Gluconacetobacter diazotrophicus PA1 5: one gene and its partner. Each later gene encodes a partner of the first gene's protein in a complex. Links are inferred from orthologs where the notes say so. Each region holds a gene or a part of one and is shown on either strand. Other genes may lie near its edges. The genes, in order: hfq and GDI_RS11260.

What was found.
Region 2: the proteins of hfq (region 1) and GDI_RS11260 are in contact, whole or in part, in a crystal structure (PDB 3VU3), measured with the Escherichia coli proteins. The link is inferred for Gluconacetobacter diazotrophicus PA1 5 from one-to-one orthologs.

The regions. Positions count from the first base shown.
Region 1 is NC_010125.1:2,316,373-2,327,815, forward strand. The notes cover bases 2,273-5,089. They hold hfq (RNA chaperone Hfq), read right to left. Parts: upstream 3,921-5,089; coding sequence 3,624-3,920; downstream 2,273-3,623. Other genes in these bases: GDI_RS10795 (inositol monophosphatase family protein), read right to left, coding at 2,273-2,301; hflX (GTPase HflX), read right to left, coding at 2,330-3,640; ntrX (nitrogen assimilation response regulator NtrX), read right to left, coding at 4,037-5,089. In the rest of the region: argC (N-acetyl-gamma-glutamyl-phosphate reductase), read right to left, coding at 1-509; mazG (nucleoside triphosphate pyrophosphohydrolase), read left to right, coding at 654-1,430; more of GDI_RS10795, read right to left, coding at 1,444-2,272; more of ntrX, read right to left, coding at 5,090-5,428; GDI_RS10815 (sensor histidine kinase NtrY-like), read right to left, coding at 5,418-7,634; ntrC (nitrogen regulation protein NR(I)), read right to left, coding at 7,705-9,153; GDI_RS10825 (two-component system sensor histidine kinase NtrB), read right to left, coding at 9,212-10,321; tRNA dihydrouridine synthase DusB, read right to left, coding at 10,327-11,388. UniProt on the Escherichia coli protein: RNA chaperone that binds small regulatory RNA (sRNAs) and mRNAs to facilitate mRNA translational regulation in response to envelope stress, environmental stress and changes in metabolite concentrations.
Region 2 is NC_010125.1:2,427,501-2,439,101, reverse strand. Bases 5,502-8,476 are described here. They hold GDI_RS11260 (catalase), read left to right. Parts: upstream 5,502-5,898; coding sequence 5,899-8,055; downstream 8,056-8,476. Other genes in these bases: GDI_RS11255 (primosomal protein N'), read right to left, coding at 8,062-8,476; GDI_RS11265 (NAD(P)/FAD-dependent oxidoreductase), read left to right, coding at 5,502-5,799. In the rest of the region: GDI_RS11285 (cytochrome P450), read left to right, coding at 1-433; GDI_RS11280 (chloride channel protein), read right to left, coding at 455-1,825; GDI_RS11275 (cation diffusion facilitator family transporter), read right to left, coding at 1,984-2,913; more of GDI_RS11265, read left to right, coding at 4,123-5,501; more of GDI_RS11255, read right to left, coding at 8,477-10,314; GDI_RS11250 (tyrosine recombinase XerC), read left to right, coding at 10,550-11,524; pip (prolyl aminopeptidase), read left to right, coding at 11,538-11,601.

The DNA of each region.
Region 1 (11,443 bases):
CCCTCGCGCTCATGCGCCTCGATCATCGTGCGGCCGCCGCCGCTATAGCCGCTGACGGCGTTGATCGTGACCGGGAAATCGGGGGCCAGCAATCCGGCCCGGACCAGCGGACGCAGCAGCGCGATCGCGCCGGTCGGATAGCAGCCGGGATTGGACACGCGCCGCGCCGTCGCGATCGCCGCCGCCTGGTCCGCGCCCATTTCCGGGAAACCGTACGCCCAGTCGGGATCGACGCGAAAGGCCGTGCTGGCGTCCAGCAGGCGCGGGGCCGGCCCGCCGGCGGCCTCCATCGCCGCCACCATCGACGCGGCCTCGCGCGATGCCGCATCGGGCAGGCACAGCACGACCAGATCGGCCGATTCCATCATCTCGCGCCTTGCGTCGGCATCCTTGCGGCGCTCGGGGTCGATCGACCGCACCGCGACCGGGAGGGCATGCAGGCGCTGGCGAATGCCCAGCCCCGTCGTCCCGGCCTCGCCATCGATGAAAACCGTCGCCTGTCCGTCCATGATCCGTCCGTTCTCCCTCACCCCTAATGGATAGGGGCCTGTACCATAATCCAAAGGCCGATACCCCTGGAGACGGATTCTTTGTCAATGTCCCGGGGCGCAGGGCATCATGCCCGGCCTTTTCATAACATGGAGTTCCCCCCGATGTCCGAAGCCACCCAGGCCCTGTCCCGCCTGATAGACATCATGGCAAGGCTGCGCGATCCGGTGGCGGGATGTCCGTGGGACCGCGAGCAGGACTTCGCCACGATCGCCCCGTTCGCGATCGAGGAAGCCTATGAGGTCGAGGACACGATCGCCCGGCAGGATTGGGCGGCGCTGCCGGACGAACTGGGCGACCTGTTGCTGCAGGTCGTCTATCACGCCCGCATGGCGGAGGAAGCCGGCTGGTTCGATTTCGCGACCGTGGCCGGCATGATCGGCGACAAGATGGTCCGCCGCCATCCCCATGTGTTCGGCGATGCCACGCTGCAGGCCGGCCAGTGGGAAGATGAAAAGGAACGCGAGCGGCAGGCCCGGCGGGAGGAGGGTACGCTGGCCGGCATTCCGGCGGCGCTGCCGGCCCTGCTGCGCGCGCGCAAATTGTCGGCGCGGGCGGCCCGGGTCGGATTCGACTGGCCCGATGCAAGGGACGTCCTGGACAAGGTGGACGAGGAAGTCGCGGAACTGAAGGCCGAACTGGATTCGGGCGATCGCGCGCGCATCACCGACGAACTGGGGGACGTGCTGTTCACCCTGGCGACGCTGGCCCGCAAACTGGACATCGACCCGGAAGCCTGCCTGCGCCAGGCCAATGCCAAATTCACCCGCCGCTTCACCGCCATGGAACAGGACCTGGCCCGGCGGGGCACCAGCCTGCCGGACAGCACGCTGGCCGAGATGGAAGCCGGCTGGCAGGAGGTCAAGCGGCGCGAGCGGTAGGACGAAGCCGTTTTCAGTCCCTGTCGTATTCCAGCAGCAGGCGCCGCAGATCCAGCCAGCTTGCCCGGTCGGGGGCATAGAGCAGGCCGCCGGCAAGGTCGGTCGGGCGATAGGGGCTGCCGTCGAAATGGGCGCAGTAGCCGCCGGCCTCGCGGTGGATCAGCCAGCCGGCCAGATGGTCCCAGGGCAAGGTGCGGTTGAACAGCAGGAAATGCCACTTCCCGTCCGCGAGCATGAGATATTCATGCGCCGCGCAGCGGAAGTCCCACGAGCCCATCACCCGCGGCAGGTTCCGCGCGACGGTGTCGCGGATCGGCAGCGGCAGATAACGCCAGGAGGCATTGCCGCACATCTCTTCCGCGGGGGCGGGCGGCGCGCAGGCCAGCGTGCGTTCCGCACCGTCCGGGCCGACCAGCCAGGCGCCCTCGCCCCGCACCGCCAGCGCCGCGACGTCGCAAACCGGGTCCAGGATCGCGGCACCGACGACCTCGCCCCGCGCCACGACGGCCACCATCACGCCGAACAGCGGCACGCCGGCAGCGTAATTCGCGGTGCCGTCGATCGGGTCGACGACATACGCCAGTTCGGCCTCGCCCAGCGAATCAAGCAGGGCCGGGCGCGCGCTGACCGCTTCCTCGCCGATCACCACGGCCTTGGGGGACAGGCGCAGCAGGGCCTCGGTGATGTCGCGCTCGGCGGCTTCGTCGGCTTCGGTCACCACGTCCAGCTTGCTGGTCTTGCAGCGGATGGATGCGGAATCGAGTTGCCGGAAGCGCGACATGACCTGGCGGGCCGCGGCCAGCCGCATGATCCCCAGCACCTCGCGCATCTGTCCCACGGAAACAGGGCCGGCGGAAACGGGGACCGTCATGATCTTCACTCCCTGCCGGGCCGCACCCCTACTGGTCCTGACCGGCGATCTGCATCTCGAAACGGGCGCGGTCGGCCGGCAACAGGCGAACCGTCACCACGATAGCCTGCTCGCCATCCTCGCGCGATGTCACTTCGCCATGAGCGTACAGCCACGCCAGCATGGCGCCGTCCTTCACCGGGATGGTGTAGCGGACGGTTTCCATCGCCTCGGTCAGGCGCGAATCGATGGCGGCCAGCAGGTCGGGCAGGCCCTCGCCCGTGATGGCCGAAATGACGACGCTGCCCTTGCGGGGCGGCACGGCATCGCGGCCGCCGATCAGGTCGGCCTTGTTCTGCACCTCGATCACGCGCCGGCGCCAATCGTCCTCCAGCGTGCCGCTGCCGGCCATGCCTTCCAGCACGTCCTCGACATCCGCGCGCTGGGCGGCGCTGTCGGGATGGGAGATATCGCGCACATGCAGGATGACGTCGGCCTCGGCGACCTCTTCCAGCGTCGCGCGGAAGGCGGCGATCAGTTCGGTCGGCAGGTCGCTGATGAAGCCCACCGTGTCGGACAGGATGATGCGCCGGCCCGACGGCAGGCGAATGCCGCGCATCGTCGGGTCGAGGGTGGCGAACAACTGGTCCTGGGCGAAGACGGTCGCCCCGGTCAGGGCATTGAACAGGGTCGATTTTCCGGCATTGGTGTAACCGACCAGCGCCACGACCGGAAACGGCACCCGCCGGCGCGCGGCGCGGTGCAGGCCGCGCGTGCGCCGCACCTGTTCCAGTTCCCGCTTCAGGCGCACGATCCGGTCGCCGATCATGCGGCGGTCGGCCTCGATCTGGGTTTCGCCCGGACCGCCCAGGAAGCCGAAGCCGCCGCGCTGGCGCTCCAGATGGGTCCAGGTCCGGACCAGGCGGCTGCGCTGATATTCCAGATGGGCCAGTTCGACCTGCAGCGTGCCTTCCTTGGTGGCCGCGCGCTCGCCGAAAATGTCCAGGATCAGCGCCGTACGGTCGATGACCTTGCAGCCCAGGGCGCGTTCCAGGTTGCGCTGCTGCACGGGGGAGAGGCGCGAATCGACGATCACGACGGCGACGCGGTCCTGCTGGACCGCCGCGCGCAGCGATTCGACCTGCCCGTTTCCCAGCAATGTCGACGGCCGGCGTGCCCGCAGCACCAGCACGGCCTGGCGCACGATGACCAGGCCGATCGAGGCGGCGAGGCCGACAGCTTCTTCCAGTCGGGCCTCGGCCGCCCGAACTTCCTCCTGGCGGTCCGGCCGTTCCCAGGGCAGGATGACGGCGGCCCGCGTCGCGGATTGCGACACGGGATCGTCAGAGGAGATCGGCATCCCCCGCCAGATCCTTCTCCGTCAGGTCAACGGTGGCGCCTTCGGTGCGCGACGGGTCGAACAGGACCACCGGCGTCGCCGGCATGACGGTGCTGATGGCGTGCTTGTAGACAAGCTGCGTATGACCGTCGCGACGCAGCAGCACCGAGAAATTGTCAAACCAGGTAATGATGCCCTGCAGCTTTACGCCATTGACCAGGAACACCGTGACCGGGGTCTTGGACCGTCGGACATGGTTGAGGAAGACATCCTGAACGTTTTGTGTCGGTTCTTTTGCCACGGCTGGGCCTTACTTTTTTCTGTGGGCGGGAACGAGGGCGGAACACGCCGTACCGCTCCGTACCGATAACATGCGATTGCCCTTGTCTAGCAGGCCCTTCCCCGCGGGGCAAAACCTCATCCTGCGCCCCGCTCCTCCGACGTGACGCCCAACTGTTTCAACTTGCGGTGCAATGCGCTGCGTTCCATGCCGACGAAGCCGGCGGTACGGCTGATATTGCCGCCAAAACGCAGGAGCTGCGCCTGCAGATACTGGGTTTCGAACAGGTCCCGTGCCTCGCGCAGCGGCAGGCCCATCACGTCGGCGGCGGGATCAAATTTCAGCAATGCAGGTGCGCCCTGCCCCACCGACGGCGGCAGCATCTCGGCACGGATCAGGTCGGACCCGTTGCCCGGCATCATGATCAGCAGCCGTTCCATCAGGTTGCGCAGTTCCCGCGCGTTGCCCGGCCAGTCATAGCTTTGCAGCGCGGCGACGGCGTCGCCCGACAGGTCGCGCAGCGGCAGGCCCGCGTTTTCCGCCGCCCGGCGCAGGAACAGCCGCGCCAGGCCGGGAATGTCCTCGCGCCGTTCGCGCAGGCTGGGCACGCGCAGCGGCACCACCGCCAGGCGGTAATACAGGTCCTCGCGGAAGCGGCCGGCGGCGATCGCTTCCTGCAGGTCGCGATTGGTCGCGGCCAGCACGCGGACATCGACCTTGACCCGCGACGCCCCGCCCACGCGCTCGAAGCTCTGGTCCTGCAACGCGCGGACGATCTTGCCCTGGGTTTCGATCGGCATGTCCGAAACCTCGTCCAGCAGCAGGGTGCCGCCATGGGCGCGTTCCAGCACGCCGGTCCGGCGGCCGGTGCCGTCCGGCGCCCCCTCGATGCCGAACAGTTCCTCCTCGAACCGGCCGGGGGCCAGGGTGGCGCAGTTCAGGGCGATGAACGGCCCTTCGGCCCGGCGCGAGCGCGCGTGGATCATCCGCGCCGCGACCTCCTTGCCCGCCCCGGCGGCGCCGGAAATCAGCACGCGCGAGCCGCTGGGGGCCACGCGCTCGATCTGGTTGCGCACGCCCGCGATGACCGGGCTGTCGCCGTACAGCATCGCCTCGGGCCCCGCGCGCAGGCGCAGCTCGGCGTTTTCCCGGGCCAGGCGCGATGCCTCCAGCGCGCGGCGGACCACCAGCAGCAGCCGGTCGGACTGGAAGGGCTTTTCGATGAAGTCATAGGCGCCGTGCTGCAGCGCCGCGACCGCGGTTTCGATCGTGCCGTGGCCGGAGATCATGATGGTGGGAACGACCGGTTCCTCGCCCTGGATGGCCTGGAGGATTCCCAGGCCGTCGAGACGCGAGCCCTGGAGCCAGACATCCAGGATGACCAAAGACGGCCGGCGGGCCCGAAAGGCGCTGATTGCCGAATCCGAATCCCCTGCCAGGCGGGTCTCGTAGCCTTCGTCCCGAAGAATGCCCTCGACAAGCAGCCGGATGTCCGGCTCATCATCGACGATCAGGATTTCATGCCCCATGGTCGTCCTTTACAGGCAGTATCAAGATCGAAACCGCTCCCCTTGCGTCTGGCCGGTCCTCCAGACGGATGCTACCACCATGATCTTCCAGGATTTTCTTGACGATCGCCAGACCCAGGCCGGTTCCTTTCGGCTTGTGGGTCACATAGGGTTCGGTCAATCGCTGCCTGTCTTCTTCCGGCAGGCCGATCCCGTCGTCGGCCACCGTGAGGTGGGCCTCCGAACCTTCGATGTGCAAGACAATCCCGACGATGCCGGCCGGACCGGCCGGGCTGCATGCAGCATTCCCATCTTTTGGTACCATTGCAATGGCGTCGGCCGCATTCTGCAGCAAATTGGTCAGCGCCTGGACCATCAGCCGCCGGTCGCATGACACCACCGGCCCGTGTTCGGGCAGGTCGGTTTCGTAGCGGATCTCGGGGTGGGCGGCGCGTTGCAGGACCAGGGCCTCGCGCACGATGCGCGACAGGTCCTCGGGGCGGATGATCGGCTGCGGCATCCGCGCGAAGGCGGAAAATTCGTCCACCATGCGCCCGATATCGCCGACATGGCGCACGATCGTGTCCGCGCACTGGCTGAACGTTTCGGGATCCGACGTGATCTCGCGCAGGAAGCGCCGCTTCAGCCGTTCGGCCGCGAGCTGGATCGGCGTCAGGGGATTCTTGATCTCGTGCGCGATGCGTCGGGCGACGTCGGCCCAGGCGGCCTTGCGTTGCGCTGCCTGCAATGCCGTTATGTCGTCGAACGTCACGACATAGCCCTCGGCCTTGGCGCCACGGGTCTCGGCCCCGATCCGGACCAGCAGCGTGCAGGCCCGCGCGCCGCTGCCCACCTGGACCTCGCCGGTCCAGACCCGGTCGGAAGCCCGCGCCACCTCGTCCAGCATCGGATGGAATTCCGGCACCACGTCGACCAGGCGCCGGCCGATGGCCGCCGCCAGATCCTGCTGAAGCAGGGTGGCCGCCGCACGGTTGGGCAGTTCGATCACCTGCTGCGCGTCCAGGCCGATCACGCCCGCCGACACGCCCGACAGCACGGCTTCGGTAAAGCGGCGGCGTTCGTCGATCTGGTCGTAGGCGATCATCAGTTCCGAACGCTGGCTGGAAAGCTGGTCGGTCATGCGGTTGAAGGCACGCGACAGGCTGGACAGCTCATCGTCGCGCTCGCCCTCGGGGACGCGCACCTTCAGGTCGCCGTCGCTGATCCGTCCGGATGCCAGGATCAGCAGGCCCAGCGGCCGGACGATCTGGTTGGCCAGCACCAGGCCGATCAGGATCGCCGCGAACAGCACCAGAAGCCCCACCAGCGCGAAAATCAGCACGAAGGTGAACTGGATTTTCGAGCGGTTCCGGTTCAGCCGCTGGTAATCGGCCACCACATTTTCGGTCTTGTGCATGTGGTCGAGGATTTCGGGATCGACGGGGCGGGTGATCACCAGCATCAGCGGCGGCGTGTCGCCCAGCGAGATGACCGCCCGGACCGTCTTCTCGTCGGGCGAATCGAGAATGGCGATCTCGTTGGTGCGGGCCATCATGGTGGCCGAGGGCGGCGGCAGGGCCTGCATGTCGCCCGGGTGGCTCATCAGCCCGCCCGAGGCCACGATGTGGTTGGTCAGCGGGTCGTAGATCACCGCCTCGTTCAGGCCGCGCAGGGTGGCCTGCGAATCGAGGATCTGATCCAGGGCCTCGGGGTCGTGCATCAGGTCCGACCCCGACCCTTCCAGGCCGTTGGCCGCGCCGGCCAGGTAGTTGGCCAGCGAGAAGGCCTCGGTCCGGATATTGGCGTTATGTTCCTGCAGATAGCCGTGCGAGGCCTGCAGCGCCTCGTTCAGCGCGGTGTTCACCCGGTCGCTGAACCAGATCTGGATGCCGTAATGGAAGAACACCGTGGCGAAGCAGCCGACGACGATGGTGGGCGCCACCGCCACGATGCCGAACAGCGTGACCAGGCGCACATGCAGCCGCGCCCCGGCCAGGCCGCGCCGCCGTTCGGCCAGGACGCGACCCAGCCGTTCCGACAGCGCCAGGGCCAGCAGCAGCAGGACCAGGAAATTCAGTACGAAGATCAGCGCCTGGATGCGGGGGTAATGCGTCACCGACAGGCCGCCGGACAGCACCACGAAGGTCGCGACCCCGAAACACAGCGCCAGCGCGACCAGGGCGATGGTCACGTCGCGCCGCGCCAGCAGCCCGAACAGGCCGCGCATCAGCGGCGGCGCCGGAATCCGGGCGCGGGATGCCCTGGGTTCGGTCAATGGACGATCTCCCGCTTCACGGTCAGTTCGCGCCGCGAACGACAGGGATTTCCAGGTCGCGGATCTTCTTGCGCAGGGTGTTGCGGTTCAGCCCCAGCATCGCCGCCGCCTTGATCTGGTTGCCGCGGGTGGCCGCCAGGGTCATCTGGATCAGCGGCCGTTCGACCTCGGCGATCACGCGGTCATAGATGTCGTGCAGCGGCATGCCGTCCTGGCCCGAGGCCAGGAAATGGCGGATATGGCGGGCCACGGCGTCGGCCAGCGGTTCCTGCTCGCGCAGGTCCGGCGTATCGGCGCCCTGCTCGTGCAGCGTTTCGGCCAGTTCGGAATCGATCAGGTCGGCGGTGATCGTCTCCTGCGGGTACAGGGCCGCCAGCCGGCGCATCAGGTTTTCCAGTTCGCGCACATTGCCCGGCCAGCGGCTGGCCTGGAGCCGTTCCACCGCGCCGTCGTCCAGAATCTTGCCCGGCAGGCCGTCCTCGCGGCAGCGGTCCAGGAAGTGGCGGGCCAGCAGGGGGATGTCCTCGGCCCGCTCGCGCAGGGGCGGCAGGCGGATGGGCACCACGTTCAGGCGATAGAACAGGTCCTCGCGGAACGATCCGGTGCGGATCGCCTGGCGCAGGTCGCGATGGGTGGCGGCGATGATGCGGACATTCGCGCGGATCGGCTGGCGGCCGCCCACGGTGGTGAACTCGCCGTCCTGCAGCACGCGCAGCAGGCGCGTCTGGGCCTCGGGCGGCATGTCCCCGATCTCGTCCAGGAACAGGGTGCCCCCGGCGGCCTGTTCGAAGCGGCCGGGATTGCGGCTGGTGGCCCCGGTGAACGCGCCGCGCTCATGGCCGAACAGCTCGCTCTCGATCAGTTCGCGCGGGATCGCCGCCATGTTGACGGCGACGAAGGGCCCGCCGCGCCGGCGGCCGTAATCGTGCAGGGCGCGCGCCACCAGTTCCTTTCCGGTGCCGCTCTCGCCATTGATCATCACCGTCAGGTCCGACGTCGTCAGTCGCGCGATGATGCGATAGATGTCCTGCATCACCATCGACCGGCCGATCAGCGGCATGCGTTCGTCCGTATCGACCGGCGCGGGTTCGGCCAGGGCGCCGGCCGGCGACGCCAGCGCGCGCGCGACCACCGACAGCAGCTCCTTCAGGTCGAAGGGCTTGGGCAGGTACTCGAACGCGCCGCGCTGGGTCGCCTTGACGGCGGTCATCAGGGTGGATTGCGCGCTCATGACCACCACGCGCAGGTCGGGCCGGGCCCGCTTGATGCGCGGAATCAGGTCAAGGCCGTTTTCGTCGGGCATCACCACGTCGGTGATGACCAGGTCGCCCTCGCCCTCCTCGACCCATTGCCACAGGGTCGCGGCATGGGCGGTGACGCGCACCTGATAGCCCGCGCGCCCCAGCGCCTGGCTAAGGACGGTGCGGATGGAACGGTCGTCGTCGGCGACAAGGACGGTCGGCAGGGGCATGCGATAGGTCAGTCTCTTGAATCGGGGCTAAGGGCTGGGGGCGGCGTCCGGCCGGCGGTCAGGGAAGGGTCCTGCCTTCGGCCACCATGGGCAGGTGCAGGCGGACCTCGGTGCGGCCGGGGCGGCTGTCGATTTCGATCACGCCGCCATGGTCGTCGATGATCTTGCCCGCCAGGGCCAGTCCCAGGCCGCTTCCGCTGGTCTTCGTCGTCAGGAAGGGTTCGAACAGATGGGGCCGGATGCTGTCGGGAATGCCGGGCCCGGTATCGCGGACCGACACCACCAGCGGCAGTTCGACGCGATGTTCCATCCCCGGCACCGCCAGCCGCACCCCGTGCCGGTAGGACGTGCCGAGGGTGATTTCCCCCCCCTGCCCGTCCGATGCGATGGCCTCGGCCGCGTTCTTCACCAGGTTCAGCAGCACCTGCACCAACTGGTCGCGATTGCCCCAGACCGGCGGCAGCGAGGGATCGTAATCCTCGACGATCCGGATGTTGCCGGCGAATCCCTGCTCGGCCAGCATGCGCACGCGTTCGAGCACGCGATGAATGTTCACCGGGCGCCGTTCCAGCGGCTTGTCGCTGAACATTTCCATGCGCTCGACCAGGTCGCGTATCCGGTCGGCCTCGTCCCGGATCAGCACCGCCAGTTCCCGGTCGCCCTCGGCCACCGAGCTTTCCAGCAACTGCGCCGCCCCCCTGATGCCGGACAGGGGATTCTTGACCTCGTGCGCCAGGATGGCGGCCATGCCGGACACGCTGCGCGCCGCGGACCGGAAGGTCAGTTGCCGGTCGAGTTGCCGCGCCGCCGACGAATCGTGAAAGGTCAGCAGCACGGAATCCGGCTCATCGGGCAGTTGCGTGCCCTGCACGGTAATGCCCGTGCGGTGCAGCCGCGGCCCGTCCAGCGTCAGTTCATGTTCGGCGGTCGTCACCCCGTCGCGCCGCACCTGTTCGACCAGCAGGAAGATCGGATGGTCGGCCGCCAGGATTTCCGCCAGGTCCCGATGCATCAGTTGCTGGCGCGACGCGCCGAAGAACGGTTCGGCCGCGCTGTTGATGTAGCGGATATGATTGCCCGGCCCCACCAGGACCACCGGCATCGACATCGCGTCCAGCAGCGCGGCGCCATCCGGCTGCGGCATGTCGAGGGCCATGCCGGCCGCCATGGGTTTCAAGCCGCCTGGGCGGCATCCTGACCGCCCGCCGCCGTGCCGCGCCGCGCGCGGTGGGAACCGGCAGCGATGTGCCGGTCATAGAAGGCGGAGATCATCCCGATGGCCTCCTGGGCCTGGTCCACCCGGTTGATGGCGGCGCGGAATCCGGCCGAATCCGGCAGGCCGGCGGAATACCAGGCGACATGCTTGCGCGCCAGGCGCAGCCCGGGATGGGCGCCGAAATGCGACAGCATCATGTCGTAATGATCCAGCACGATCGCCTTTTCCGTCGCCAGGTCGGGGTCGGGCACGATGTCGCCGGTCGTCAGCGCCTGCGCGACCTGGGCCAGGAACCACGGCCGGCCATAGCAGCCGCGCCCGATCATCACCCCGTCCGCCCCCGACAGCGCCAGGGCCTGCCGCGCGTCGTCGACCGTCTGGATATCGCCGTTGACGATCACCGGCAGCGATACCGCGTCCTTCACCTGCCGGACGAAGGACCAGTCGGCGGTGCCGTTATAGAATTGCTGGCGCGTGCGGCCATGCACGGTGACCATGCGGATGCCCGTCTGTTCCGCGATGCGGGCCAGGGCCGGCGCGTTCAGGCTGGCATGGTCCCAGCCCATGCGCATCTTCAGCGTCACCGGCACGTCCACGGCCCGCACAACGGCATCCAGCAGCCGCGCGGCCAGGGCTTCGTCCCGCATCAGCGCCGAGCCCGCCTGCTGGCCGACCGCCACCTTCTTGACCGGGCAGCCGAAATTGATGTCGACCATGTCCGCGCCGCGATCGACCGCGATCCGCGCCGCCTGGGCCATGGCCTCGGGCTCGCAGCCGGCCAGCTGCACCGCGTTCGGGCCGTCATCATCGGCGACCTCGGCCATGCGCAGGGTGGCCTGGTTCTCCCGCACCATGGCCCACGAGGCGATCATTTCCGAAATGACCAGGCCCGCGCCCAGCCGCCGCGCCAGCCGGCGGAACGGCAGGTCCGTCACCCCGGACATCGGGGCGAGGATGACCGGGGTGCGCAGGACCACCCCCCCACCCAGATCGACGGGACGCAACATTTCGGACGACATGGACGGCATTACCCCCGTTGGGCTGTCAGATCCCGCGCCCGGCACACGGATGGGC
Region 2 (11,601 bases), 110 kb from region 1 along the record:
GCGGGAGGCGAAGGAGGACGACACCATCCGCAGCCGCAAGGTGAAGGCCGGCGCGCTGGTCATGGTGGTGCCGTGGCTGCTGCACCGGCACCGTCTCTACTGGCGCAAGCCCGACCATTTCATGCCCGAGCGGTTCCTGCCCGGCAGTCCGGATGCGCCGCAGAAATATACCTACGTGCCGTTCAGCATCGGCCCGCGGATCTGTCCCGGCCTGTCCTTCGGGCTGGTCGAGGCGATCATCTGCCTGGCCTCGCTGGCACGCGGCACGACGTTGCGCCTGGCGCCCGGCGCGGTGGTCGAGCCGGTCTGCCGCCTGACCCTGCGCCCCGGCGATACCCTGCCGATGACGGTGTGGAAGCGCACGGCCGCCGCCGGGACCCGACCGGTCCCGGCAGCCGCGTCGGCCCAACGCTGTCCGGTCCACCACGGCTGAGCGCTCGCGCGCAGGATCTCGTCAGAACCGTTCCGGCGCGGTGGGGCCGGGGACGATCGCGGCCCGGGGCGGGGCGGCGGTTTCCTCGGCCGGCGGGGGGGCATGTTCCACCACATCGAGGAATTTTTCGGCCAGCGCGCTGTAGAGCGACTGGCTGCAGACCGTGCGCGACACGGCATAGGCCAGGAACGACGTCGCCAGCAGCGCCAGCGTCACCTGCTGGTTGTCCGACATTTCCATCACGATGACGGTGGCCGTCAGCGGTGCCTGCACCACCGCCGAGAAATAGGCGACGGTGCCCAGCAGGACGACCGCGCCGGGCGTCGTATGGGGCAGGAACTGCGCGATCCACCCGCCGATGCCCGCCCCGATGGCCAGCGACGGCGCGAACAGTCCCCCCGGAATGCCCGAGCAGTAGGACACGATGGTGGCGATGTATTTCAGGATGAAGAACGACGCCGGATAATGGGTCTGGCCCGTGATGATCTCGCGCGCCTGTAAATAGCCCGTGCCGTAGGTGATGCCCCCCGATGCCACGCCCAGGACGGCCAGTACCAGGCCGCACGCGGCCGCGAAGGCCACCGGCCGGCGGCTGACGAACTGCCCCAGCACGCCCGGCAGGCCGGCCGAGGAGCGGATCAGGATGGCCGAGAACGCCCCGCCGCTGACCCCGCCCAGGATACCGCAGGCCAGCACCGCGATCCAGCTTATGCCGATCGGCACCACGACGTCGGTATGGCCGAAATAGGTATAATTGCCGACCAGCGCGATGGCGGTGACGCCCGACAGGATAACGCCGGTCAGCATCGTGCCGCTGGTGCGCTGCTCGAAGGAATGGCTCAGTTCCTCGATCGCGAACACGATTCCGCCCAGCGGCGTGTTGAAGGCCGCCGACACGCCCGACGCGCCGCCCGCCAGGATCAGCCCCCGGCGCATCCCCACCGCCGACAGGTTCAGCCAGCGGCCGAACGCATGCATGATCGCGGCGCCCACCTGCACGGTCGGGCCCTCGCGGCCGATCGATGCCCCGGCCAGCAGGCCCAGCGTGGTCAGCAGGATCTTGCCGAAGGCGATGCGCAGCGACAGCAGCCGGTCGACCACCGCGAAATCGTCCAGGTGCAGGGTCGCGATCGTCTGGGGAATGCCCGATCCCTGGGCGCCGCGAAACCAGGTGCGGGTCAGCCAGGTGGACAGCGCCAGCCCCGCCGGGGTGATCGCCAGCATGATCCACGGGTCCCAGTGGACCAGGCGCGTACGCAGGGCGGCGGCGGCGTCGGCGGCGGTGGCGAAGCCCACGGCGACCAGCCCCACGACGATGGCCGCGGCCCAGTACACGATCTTGCGCCGCCACTGCGCCGTCGTGACCCGGGCGGATCGGCGCAGGTGGCGCATATGGCGGATGCGCAGTTCGGTCAGGTCGGTTTTCATCATTCTCGCCCGAGGCAGGCCAGGCCTGCCCGGATGGGGGCTGCGGGTCGGTTCGGGGCCATCCGTCCCTTTAGCGCGGATTGTCCGGCGGGTTCCAGCGGAACCGCCATGCTAGCCCTGTTTCAGGATGAGGGCAGGATTGCCCGGGGCGCGGGGGCCGGCGGAACCGCAATTCCCTCATGCTTGGCCTTGCGCTCGGGCTCGACATGGATGTGGATCAGCGCCTGGCCGATCTCGGCGCGCAGGGCGGCCTCGATCCGGTCGCAGATCTCGTGGGCAGCGTCCACGGACATGGCGCCGGGAACCACCAGATGAAATTCCACGAACGCCATGGCGCCGACGATGCGCGCCCGCAGGTCGTGCGCCTCGATCGCGCCGGTGGCGTTGCTGGCGATGACGTGGCGGATATCGGCCAGGGTGTCCGCATCCGGGGCCTCGTCCATCAGGCCCGCGATCGAACGGCGCATCATCTCCCAGCCGACGCGCAGTACGTTCACCGCGATCAGCGCGGCCAGGGCGGCATCCAGCCAGGCCTGCCCGGTCAGCGGGATCAGGACGAAGCCGGCGACCAGCCCGACCGTGGTCCACACGTCGGACATCACGTGCTGGCCCGCTGCGATCAGGGTCGGCGATCGCCGCGCCCGGCCGGACTGCAGCAGCACGATCGCCCAGGCCAGGTTCAGTACGCCGGCCGAGCCGTTCAGCGCGATGCCCGACAGCGGCGCGTGCGGCAGAACCGGATGCTGCCAGTCGATCCAGGCCTCGCGCCCGATGGCCAGCGCGGTCATCAGTACCAGCACGCCTTCGGCCACCGCCGACAGGTATTCCGCCTTGTAATGGCCGTAGGTGTGGTTTTCGTCGGGCGGCAGGCTGGCGACGCGTAGCGCCCACAGGCCGGCCAGGGCGGCGACGACGTTGATGATCGTCTCGATCGCATCGGAATAGAGCGCGATCGAGCCGGTGACGCGCCAGGCGGCGTATTTCAGGCTCAGGGCGACCAGGCTGACCCCCAGGCTGGTCCAGGCCAGGGCGTTCTTGCTGATATGCGGCATGGGTCAGATCGTGTTCGCGTCCGCCAGGACACATCGTGCGGAATAGGACAGCGTTTCGATCTGGAAGGTGGGATGGCCGATGCGAAAGCGCGTGCGCAGTGCCTCGGTCGCGTCACGCAGCAGGCTGTCCTCGCTGGCGTCTTCCTCCCCCGGAGGAACGGGGCAGGCGGCGCGCACCAGATGCACGGTCAGGGCGGTGTCCGTCGTACTGATCGGCCAGATATGCAGGTCGTGCAGGTCCAGCACCCCCGGCAGGGTGCGCAGATAGGCCTCGACCCCGGCGCGGTCGATCGTGCGGGGCACCCGGTCCAGCGCCATGTCCAGCGAATCGCGCAGCAGCGACCAGGTGCCGGCGACGATCGTGACCGACACGACCAGGCTGACGATGGGGTCCACGCGCGTCCAGCCGGTATAGAGGATGATCGCGCCCGCGATCACCACCGCGACCGTCATCAGCGTGTCGGCCGCCATGTGCAGGAAGGCGGCGCGGATGTTCAGGTCCTCCCCGCCCCGCGCGAACAGCAGGGCGGTGATCCCGTTGACCAGGATTCCGATCCCCGCCACCACCATGATCGTGGTGCCGGGCACCGGGGCGGGGTTGATCAGGCGCAGGATCGCCTCCCACACGATGCCGCCGGTGACCAGCAGCAGCGCCACCGCATTGCCCAGCGCGGCCAGGATGGACGAGCGGCGCAGTCCATAGGTGAAATCGGCGCTGGGCGCGCGCCGCGACAGGTGCTGCGCCATCCACGCCGCCGCCAGCGCCAGGACGTCGGACAGGTTATGGCCGGCATCCGCCATCAGGGCGAGCGCGTGGGACAGCACGCCCCAGGTCGCCTCGGCGACGACATAGACCAGGTTCAGCGCGATGCCCCACGCAAAAGGCGGCGCCGAAACTGGCCGGGGCATGGACGTGATGGTGGCCGAATCCATGTCCGTGCCCCTCATGCCCATGATCGTGACCGTGATCATGTCCATCATCGTGCGCGTGGTCATGTCCGTGGCCACACTCTCCCGCTTGGTCCTCGGCGGAATCGTGCCGGTGCGGGGGCGGTTGATCGTGCGGGTCGGCCATGGCGGCGTGGTTCTCGTCCGGGGGCGGGGGGCTTTCTGTAACAGAAGCGCGACCGGCGGGGCGAGTCCTGCATTCTTTTGCCGGGGGGCTCGCCCATGATATGGCACGCCTCCGAACAGAAACCGGGTTCCCTCATGATCCGACTGACCGAAATCCGGCTTCCGCTGGACCATCATCCCGATGCCCTGGCGGCGGAGATCATCCGGCGGCTGGGCATTCCGGCCGAGGACCTGCTGGATCACGCGGTGTTCCGCCGGGGCTACGACGCGCGGCGCCGGGGCGCGATCGTCCTGGTCTACACCGTCGATTGCACCCTGCGGGACGAGGAAGGGGTCCTGGCGCGGCTGGCGGGCGACAGGCATGTCGGCGTGGCGCCGGATACGACCTATCGCGTCCCCGTGGAGGACGGCGCCCGCCTGGCGGCTGCCGCTACCTATCGCCGCCCGATAGTGATCGGCGCGGGGCCGTGCGGCCTGCTGGCGGGGCTGCTGCTGGCGCAGATGGGGTTGCGGCCGCTGATGCTGGAACGCGGCAAGAGCGTGCGCGAGCGCACCGTCGATACGTTCGCCCTGTGGCGCAGATCGGTGCTGACGCCGGAAAGCAACGTGCAGTTCGGCGAGGGCGGGGCCGGGACGTTTTCCGACGGCAAGCTGTACAGCCAGGTCAGCGATCCGCGCCATTACGGCCGCAAGGTGCTGACGGAATTCGTCCGGGCCGGCGCGCCGAAGGAAATCCTCTATCTGTCCAAGCCGCATATCGGCACGTTCCGCCTGGTGTCGATGGTCGAGCATATCCGTGCGGAGATCGAGGCGCTGGGCGGCGAATATCGCTTCGGCGCCCGGGTGGAGGATATCCTGCTCGCGCCCGGCGCCCGCCGGGTCTCGGGGGTCAGCCTGGCGGGCGGCGAGGTGGTGCAGGCCGACCATGTCGTGCTGGCCGTCGGCCACAGCGCGCGCGATACCTTCGCCATGCTGCACGGCAGGGACGTTGCGATGGAGGCCAAGCCCTTTTCCATCGGCGTGCGGATTGAGCATCCGCAATCGGTCATCGATGCCGCGCGGTTCGGCACGCATGCCGGCAATCCGCTGCTGGGGGCGGCGGATTACCGGCTGGTGCATCACGCGTCCAACGGGCGGGCGGTCTATTCCTTCTGCATGTGCCCCGGCGGCACGGTGGTCGCCGCGACGTCCGAGGAAGGACGCGTCGTCACCAACGGAATGAGCCAGTATTCACGGGCCGAACGCAACGCCAATGCGGGGATCGTAGTCGGCGTCACCCCCGACCCCGATTATCCCGACGGCCCGCTGGCCGGCATCGCGTTCCAGCGCCATTGGGAACGCCAGGCCTACCTGGCCGGCGGCGGCGGCTACCGCGCCCCGGCCCAGCGCGTGGGCGATTTCCTGGCCGGCCGGCCCTCGACCCACCTGGGCGCGGTGGAGCCGTCCTATCGTCCCGGGGTCACGCCCACGGACCTGGCCGCCTGCCTGCCCGATTTCGCGGTCCAGGCCATGCGTGAGGCGCTGGCCGATTTCGGGCGGCAGCTCGCCGGCTTCGACATGGAGGACGCGGTGATGACGGGGGTGGAAACGCGCACGTCCTCGCCGCTGCGAATCCCGCGTGGGCCGGACGGGCAGAGCGTGAATACCGCCGGCCTGTATCCGGCGGGCGAGGGCGCGGGCTATGCGGGCGGGATTCTGTCGGCGGCCATCGACGGCATCCGCGTGGCCGAAGCGGTGGCCCTGGACCTGGCCGGGCGACCGGTCGACGGACTGATCCGCCAGACCATGACCCGCAGCGCCCCGGCCCAGTAGGGGCCCGGCAAGGGGCAACCCTCCCTTTGCGCCCACGTTGGCGAACCAGGGGCATGGCGGCGCCGGTCGCCCCATGCCGAAGGAAACAGAGGGGCTGTCATGAGCGTAAAATCACCAGGGACGAAATCGCCGGGTGCGAAATCACCCGGGCCGGGGCGCAAGACCGCCACGCTCGGGACCGAGACGATCCAGCGCGGGGCGGGTGGCGAGACGCATCAGGTGGCGGGGGGCGACGTGCCGGTCCTGACCACCCAGCAGGGCATACCGGTCGCGGATGACCAGAATTCGGCCCGGATCGGGGCGAGGGGGCCGACCCTGCTGGAAGATTTCCATTTCCGCGAGAAGATCTTCCATTTCGACCACGAGCGGATTCCCGAACGCGTGGTGCATGCGCGCGGCTATGGCGCGCACGGGTTCTTCGAACTGACGGAATCGCTGGCCGACGTGACGCGCGCCGACGTGCTGCAGCGCCCGGGCGAGCGCGTTCCGGCCTTCGTGCGGTTTTCCACCGTGGCGGGCAGCAAGGGATCGTCCGACCTGGCGCGTGACGTGCGCGGCTTCGCGGTCAAGCTGTACACGCATGAAGGCAACTGGGACATTGTCGGCAACAATATCCCGGTCTTCTTCATCCAGGACGCCATCAAGTTTCCCGACGTGATCCATTCGGTGAAGCCCGAGCCGGATCGCGACTTTCCGCAGGCGCAGTCGGCGCACGACAATTTCTGGGATTTCGTGTCGCTGTCGCCGGAATCGATCCACATGGCGCTGTGGGTGATGTCGGACCGCGCCATTCCCCGTTCGCTGCGGTTCATGGAAGGGTTCGGCGTCCACTCCTTCCGCTTCGTGAACAAGGCGGGCAAATCGACCTACGTCAAATTCCATTGGAAGCCGAAGCAGGGCCTGCAATCGGTGGTGTGGAACGAGGCCCTGAAGATCAACGGCGCCGATCCCGATTTTCATCGTCGTGACCTTTGGAACGCCATCCAGTCCGGCGATTTTCCGGAATGGGAACTGGGCGTGCAACTGTTCGACGACGATTTCGCCGACAGTTTCGATTTCGACGTCCTGGACCCGACCAAGCTGATTCCCGAGGAACTGGTGCCGGTGCGCCGGATCGGGCGGCTGGTGCTGGACCGGGTCGTCGATAATTTCTTCGCCGAGACCGAGCAGGTGGCCTTCTGCACGCAGAACATCGTCCCGGGCGTGGATTTCACCAACGATCCGTTGCTGCAGGGGCGGAATTTTTCCTACCTCGACACGCAGCTCAAGCGCCTGGGCGGCCCCAACTTCACGCATATTCCCATCAATGCCCCTAAATGTCCGTTTCACAATTTCCAGCAGGACGGGCACATGGCGATGCATAATCCGAAGGGCCGGGCGAACTACGAACCCAATTCCTGGGGCGGCGCGCAGGGCGGCCCGCGTGAGGACCCGGCGCGCGGCTTCACTTCCTTCCCGGCGCGCGAGGCGGGCGAGAAATTGCGGGAACGCTCCGAACTGTTCGGCGACCATTACAGCCAGGCCCGGCAATTCTACCTGAGCCAGACCGAGACCGAGCGCGTTCACATCCAGCAGGCCTTCACCTTCGAACTGAGCAAGGTCGAGACGCCGCCGATCCGTGCGCGGGTGGTGTCGCACCTGGTGAATGTCGATATCGACCTGGCCACCGCCGTGGCGCAGGGGCTGGGGCTGGAGGACCTGCCCGAGGCCGCCCCGCCGGCCCGCCCGCTGGTGGACGGCCTGGCGCCCTCGCCGGCGCTGAGCATCCTGCGGAACGGTCCCGACAGCTTCAAGGGGCGCAAGATCGGTATCCTGGTGACCGATGGCGTCGATGCCGGGCTGCTGAAGGCCGTCACCGATGCGGCGAGGGCCGAGGGCACGAACGTGGAACTGGTGGCGCCGAAGGTGGGCGGCGTGACGCTGCATGACGGCACGTTGGTTCCGGCCGGGCAGAAGATCAATGGCGGCCCGTCGGTGCTGTACGACGCCGTGGTGCTGCTGCCCTCGGCGGACGGGGCCACCCTGCTGATGCAGGAGGCGACGGCGCGGGACTTCATCGCCGATGCCTACGCCCATGCCAAGTTCATCGGCTACGCCGAGGCGGCGCTGCCGTTGATGGAACGCGCGGGGGTCCGCCCGGCCGACATGGATGACGGCATCCTTAAACTGTCCACGCCCGCCGACGCGACCGCCTTCATCGCCGCGTGCAGGGCTCTGCGGTTCTGGGAGCGCGAGGCGAACGTCCACGCGGTATAGGGCCTGCTAAAGGAACGAGACCGGATCGATATCGATGTCGATCCGGGCCCCGCGTTCGGGCGTCACGCGGTCCAGCCATTGCCGCAGCAGGGGCTGGACCGCGACCTCGCGCCGCGTGCGCAGCAGCAGTCGCCTGCGGTGGCGGCCGCGCAGGATGGCCAGCGGCGCGGGGGCCGGGCCCAGCACCTGCAGGCTGTCGCCCCGGGGCGCTGCCTGACCCAGGGCCCGGGCGGTGGCGTCGGCGGCCTCCGGCGTATCCGCGCTGACGATCAGGGCGGCCAGCCGGCCGAAGGGGGGCCAGAAGCCGGGGCGGCGCTGCTCGGCCTCCTGGCGCATGAAACTCTCGAAATCGCCTGACACCAGCGCCAGCATCACCGGATGGTCGGGGGTGTAGCTCTGCAGCAGCACCGTCCCCGGGGCCTCGGCACGGCCGGCGCGGCCGGCGACCTGATGCAGCAACTGCACCGTGCGTTCCGCCGCGCGCAGGTCGCCGCCGCCCAGGCCCAGGTCGGCATCGACGACACCGACCAGCGTCAGATGCGGAAAATGCCAGCCCTTGGCCACGATCTGCGTGCCGATCACCAGGTCGATCTCGCGCCGCGCGATCCGCGCCACGGCGTCGGCGGTGGCGGCGGGGCCGGGCAGGGTGTCGCTGGCCATCACCAGGATGCGCGCATCGGGGAAGGTGGCGCGCGCTTCCTCGGTAATGCGCTCCACGCCGGGGCCGATCGGCGTCAGGCTGGATTCGGCGTGGCATTCGGGGCAGGCGGGCGGTGTCGCTTCCTGATAGCCGCAATGATGGCAGGTCAGGATCTGCCGCGCGCGATGTTCCACCAGCCAGGCGGTGCAGTTCGGGCATTGCAGGCGGTGGCCGCAGGTACGGCACAGGGTCAGCGGCGCATAGCCCCGCCGGTTGAGGAACAGCATCCCCTGCTCGCCGCGCCCGATCGCCTGCCGGATGGCCTCGGTCAGCACCGGCGAGAGGAACAGTCCCCGTTCGGGCGGATGGGCGCGCATGTCGATGGTGCGCACCTCGGGCATCGTCGCCCCGCCATGGCGCGCGGTCAGCACCAGATGGCGGTAGCGGCCGGCCCCGACATTGGCCAGGGTCTCCAGGCTGGGCGTGGCCGAGACCAGGACGACCGGCGCGCGGTCCATGCGCGCCCGCACCACGGCCATGTCGCGCGCGTGGTAGGTCACGCCGTCTTCCTGCTTGAACGCGGTCTCGTGTTCCTCGTCCACGATGATCAGCCCCAGTTCCGCGAAGGGCAGGAACAGGGCCGAGCGCGCGCCCACCACCACCCGCGCCGTGCCGTCGGCCACCGCGTGCCAGGTGACGCGGCGCAGGCGCGGCCCCAGGTCGGAATGCCACAGCGCGGGCTCCGCCCCGAAGCGGCGGGCGAAACGCCCGGTCCATTGCGAGGACAGGGCGATTTCCGGCAGCAGCACCATCACCTGCTTCCCGCGCGCCAGGCAGGCGGCAATGGCCTCCATGTAGATCTCGGTCTTGCCCGATCCGGTCACTCCTTCCAGCAGGGTGACGGAAAAGCCGCCCTCCGCCGCCAGGGCACGCAGGGCCCGGGCCGATTCCGCCTGCTCGCCGTCCAGTGCCGGGGGGCAATGGTCCGGATCGGGCCGCACGAAGGCGGGGCGCGGCGTCATCGTTACCCCGCGCAGCGCCCCGGCATCCGCCAGGCCGCGCACCACGCTGGTGCCGACCCCGGCACGGCGGGCCAGTTCGGCGGCGGTCAGCGGCCCGTCATGCGCGGCGATGTCCAGCACCCTTCGCCGTGCCGGGGTGTCGCGCAGGCCCGGCGGCGGATCGGCAACGGCCCAGCCCAGCGCGGGGGCGGCCTGGGCGGCGGTGCCGGTGCGCAGCGCCATGGCCAGCACCAGCCCCGGGGGGGAAAGCGTATAGGCCGCGACCCAGTCGACGAAGCGGCGCAGCGAGGCCGGCAAGGGCGGCTGGTCCAGCCGCGCGATGACGGGCTTCAGCCGTCCGTCCGCCACGCTCTTCATGGGGGGCGGGGTGAATTCGGGCGGCAGGTTGCGCTCCGGGTCCCAGACCACGCCGGTTTCGGTACGCCGCCCCAGCGGCACGGTGACGATGTCGCCGGGTTGCAGCGGGGGGGCGGGCAGGTCCGGCGGTGCGGCATAGTCGAACGGGCCGGGGAAGGGCAGAGGCAGCAGGACCGCGACACGCGGCCGGCCGGTCGGAGGCTGCTTCAAAAGCCCCGCTGCTGGCGGTCCGACGCGCATTTCCTGCGCTCCGATGCTCACGGCCATAAGGCCGCTCCGCTTCGGTGCTCGGAAACACACGACGGGCGCGACCCTTCGGGCCGCTCTCGCTCAGCAGCGGGGCTTTTGAAGCAGCCTCCCATTCCCGCCTTCCGTGCCGGGGTGCGTTTGTCTAGACTCGCATGTGCCATGAGGTTTTCTATCGCCCCGGTCGTTTCCTGTCTTGTCCGCCGTCACGCGTGATGGGGGGCGGCGCATGACGGGCGCGGATCTGCGCGACGCCTTCCTGGACTGGATGCGGGACGAACGCCGGGCCTCGCCCCTGACGATCGCGGCCTATCGCGGTGACCTGGACCGGTTCCTGGATTTCATCGGCGCCCATGTCGGCGGCACGGTGGACCTGGCGGTACTGGACCGACTGTCGCTGGCGGACCTGCGGGCATGGCTGGCGTTCGAACATGCCCAGGGACATGCGCTGGCACAGCGCGACCGGGGGCGGTCCAGCACGCCGGACCGTGCGGCGCGGACCCGGGCGCGGCGGGTGTCGGCCATGCGGTCCTTCTATCGCTATCTGGCGCGGCGTCATGGCGTTACCAATCCGGCGCCCGGCCTGCTGGCCGCGCCGCGTACCAAATCCCCCCTGCCGCGCCCCTTGTCCGAAGCGCAGGCCCTGGACGTGCCCGATGGTGTAGGGGACCTGGCGGTCACGCCCCTGGGGCAGGCGCGCGACGCGGCGCTGTTCCTGCTGCTGTATGGCTGCGGATTGCGGATATCCGAGGCGCTGGGGCTGGATGTCCGGGATCTGGATCACGCGCTGTCGGCGGGCGGCACGCTGCTGGTCCGGGGCAAGGGCGGGCGGGAACGGCTGGTGCCGATCCTGCCGGCGGTGGCGCGTGTGCTGACGGACTGGCGGGCGCGGCATCCCGCGCCTCTGCCCGACGCGCCGCTCTTCCCCGGGGTGCGGGGCGGCCGGTTGCAGCCGGCGGTGGCGCAGCGGGCGATGCGCGCCTGGCGCGACATGGCGGGCCTGCCGGACCACGCCACGCCCCATGCCCTGCGCCATTCCTTCGCCACCCATCTGATGGAAGGCGGCGCGGATCTGCGCACGATCCAGGAATTGCTGGGCCATGCCAGCCTGTCGACGACCCAGCGCTATACGCTGGCCGACGAGGCCCGGCTGATGGAAGTCTGGACCCGCGCCCATCCCCGCGCGGCACGTCCGGCAGAATGAAGGAGCGCAGATCGTGACCACGTCGCCCGCCTGTACGCTGTATCCGCCCATCGAACCCTACCGGTCCGGCCATCTGG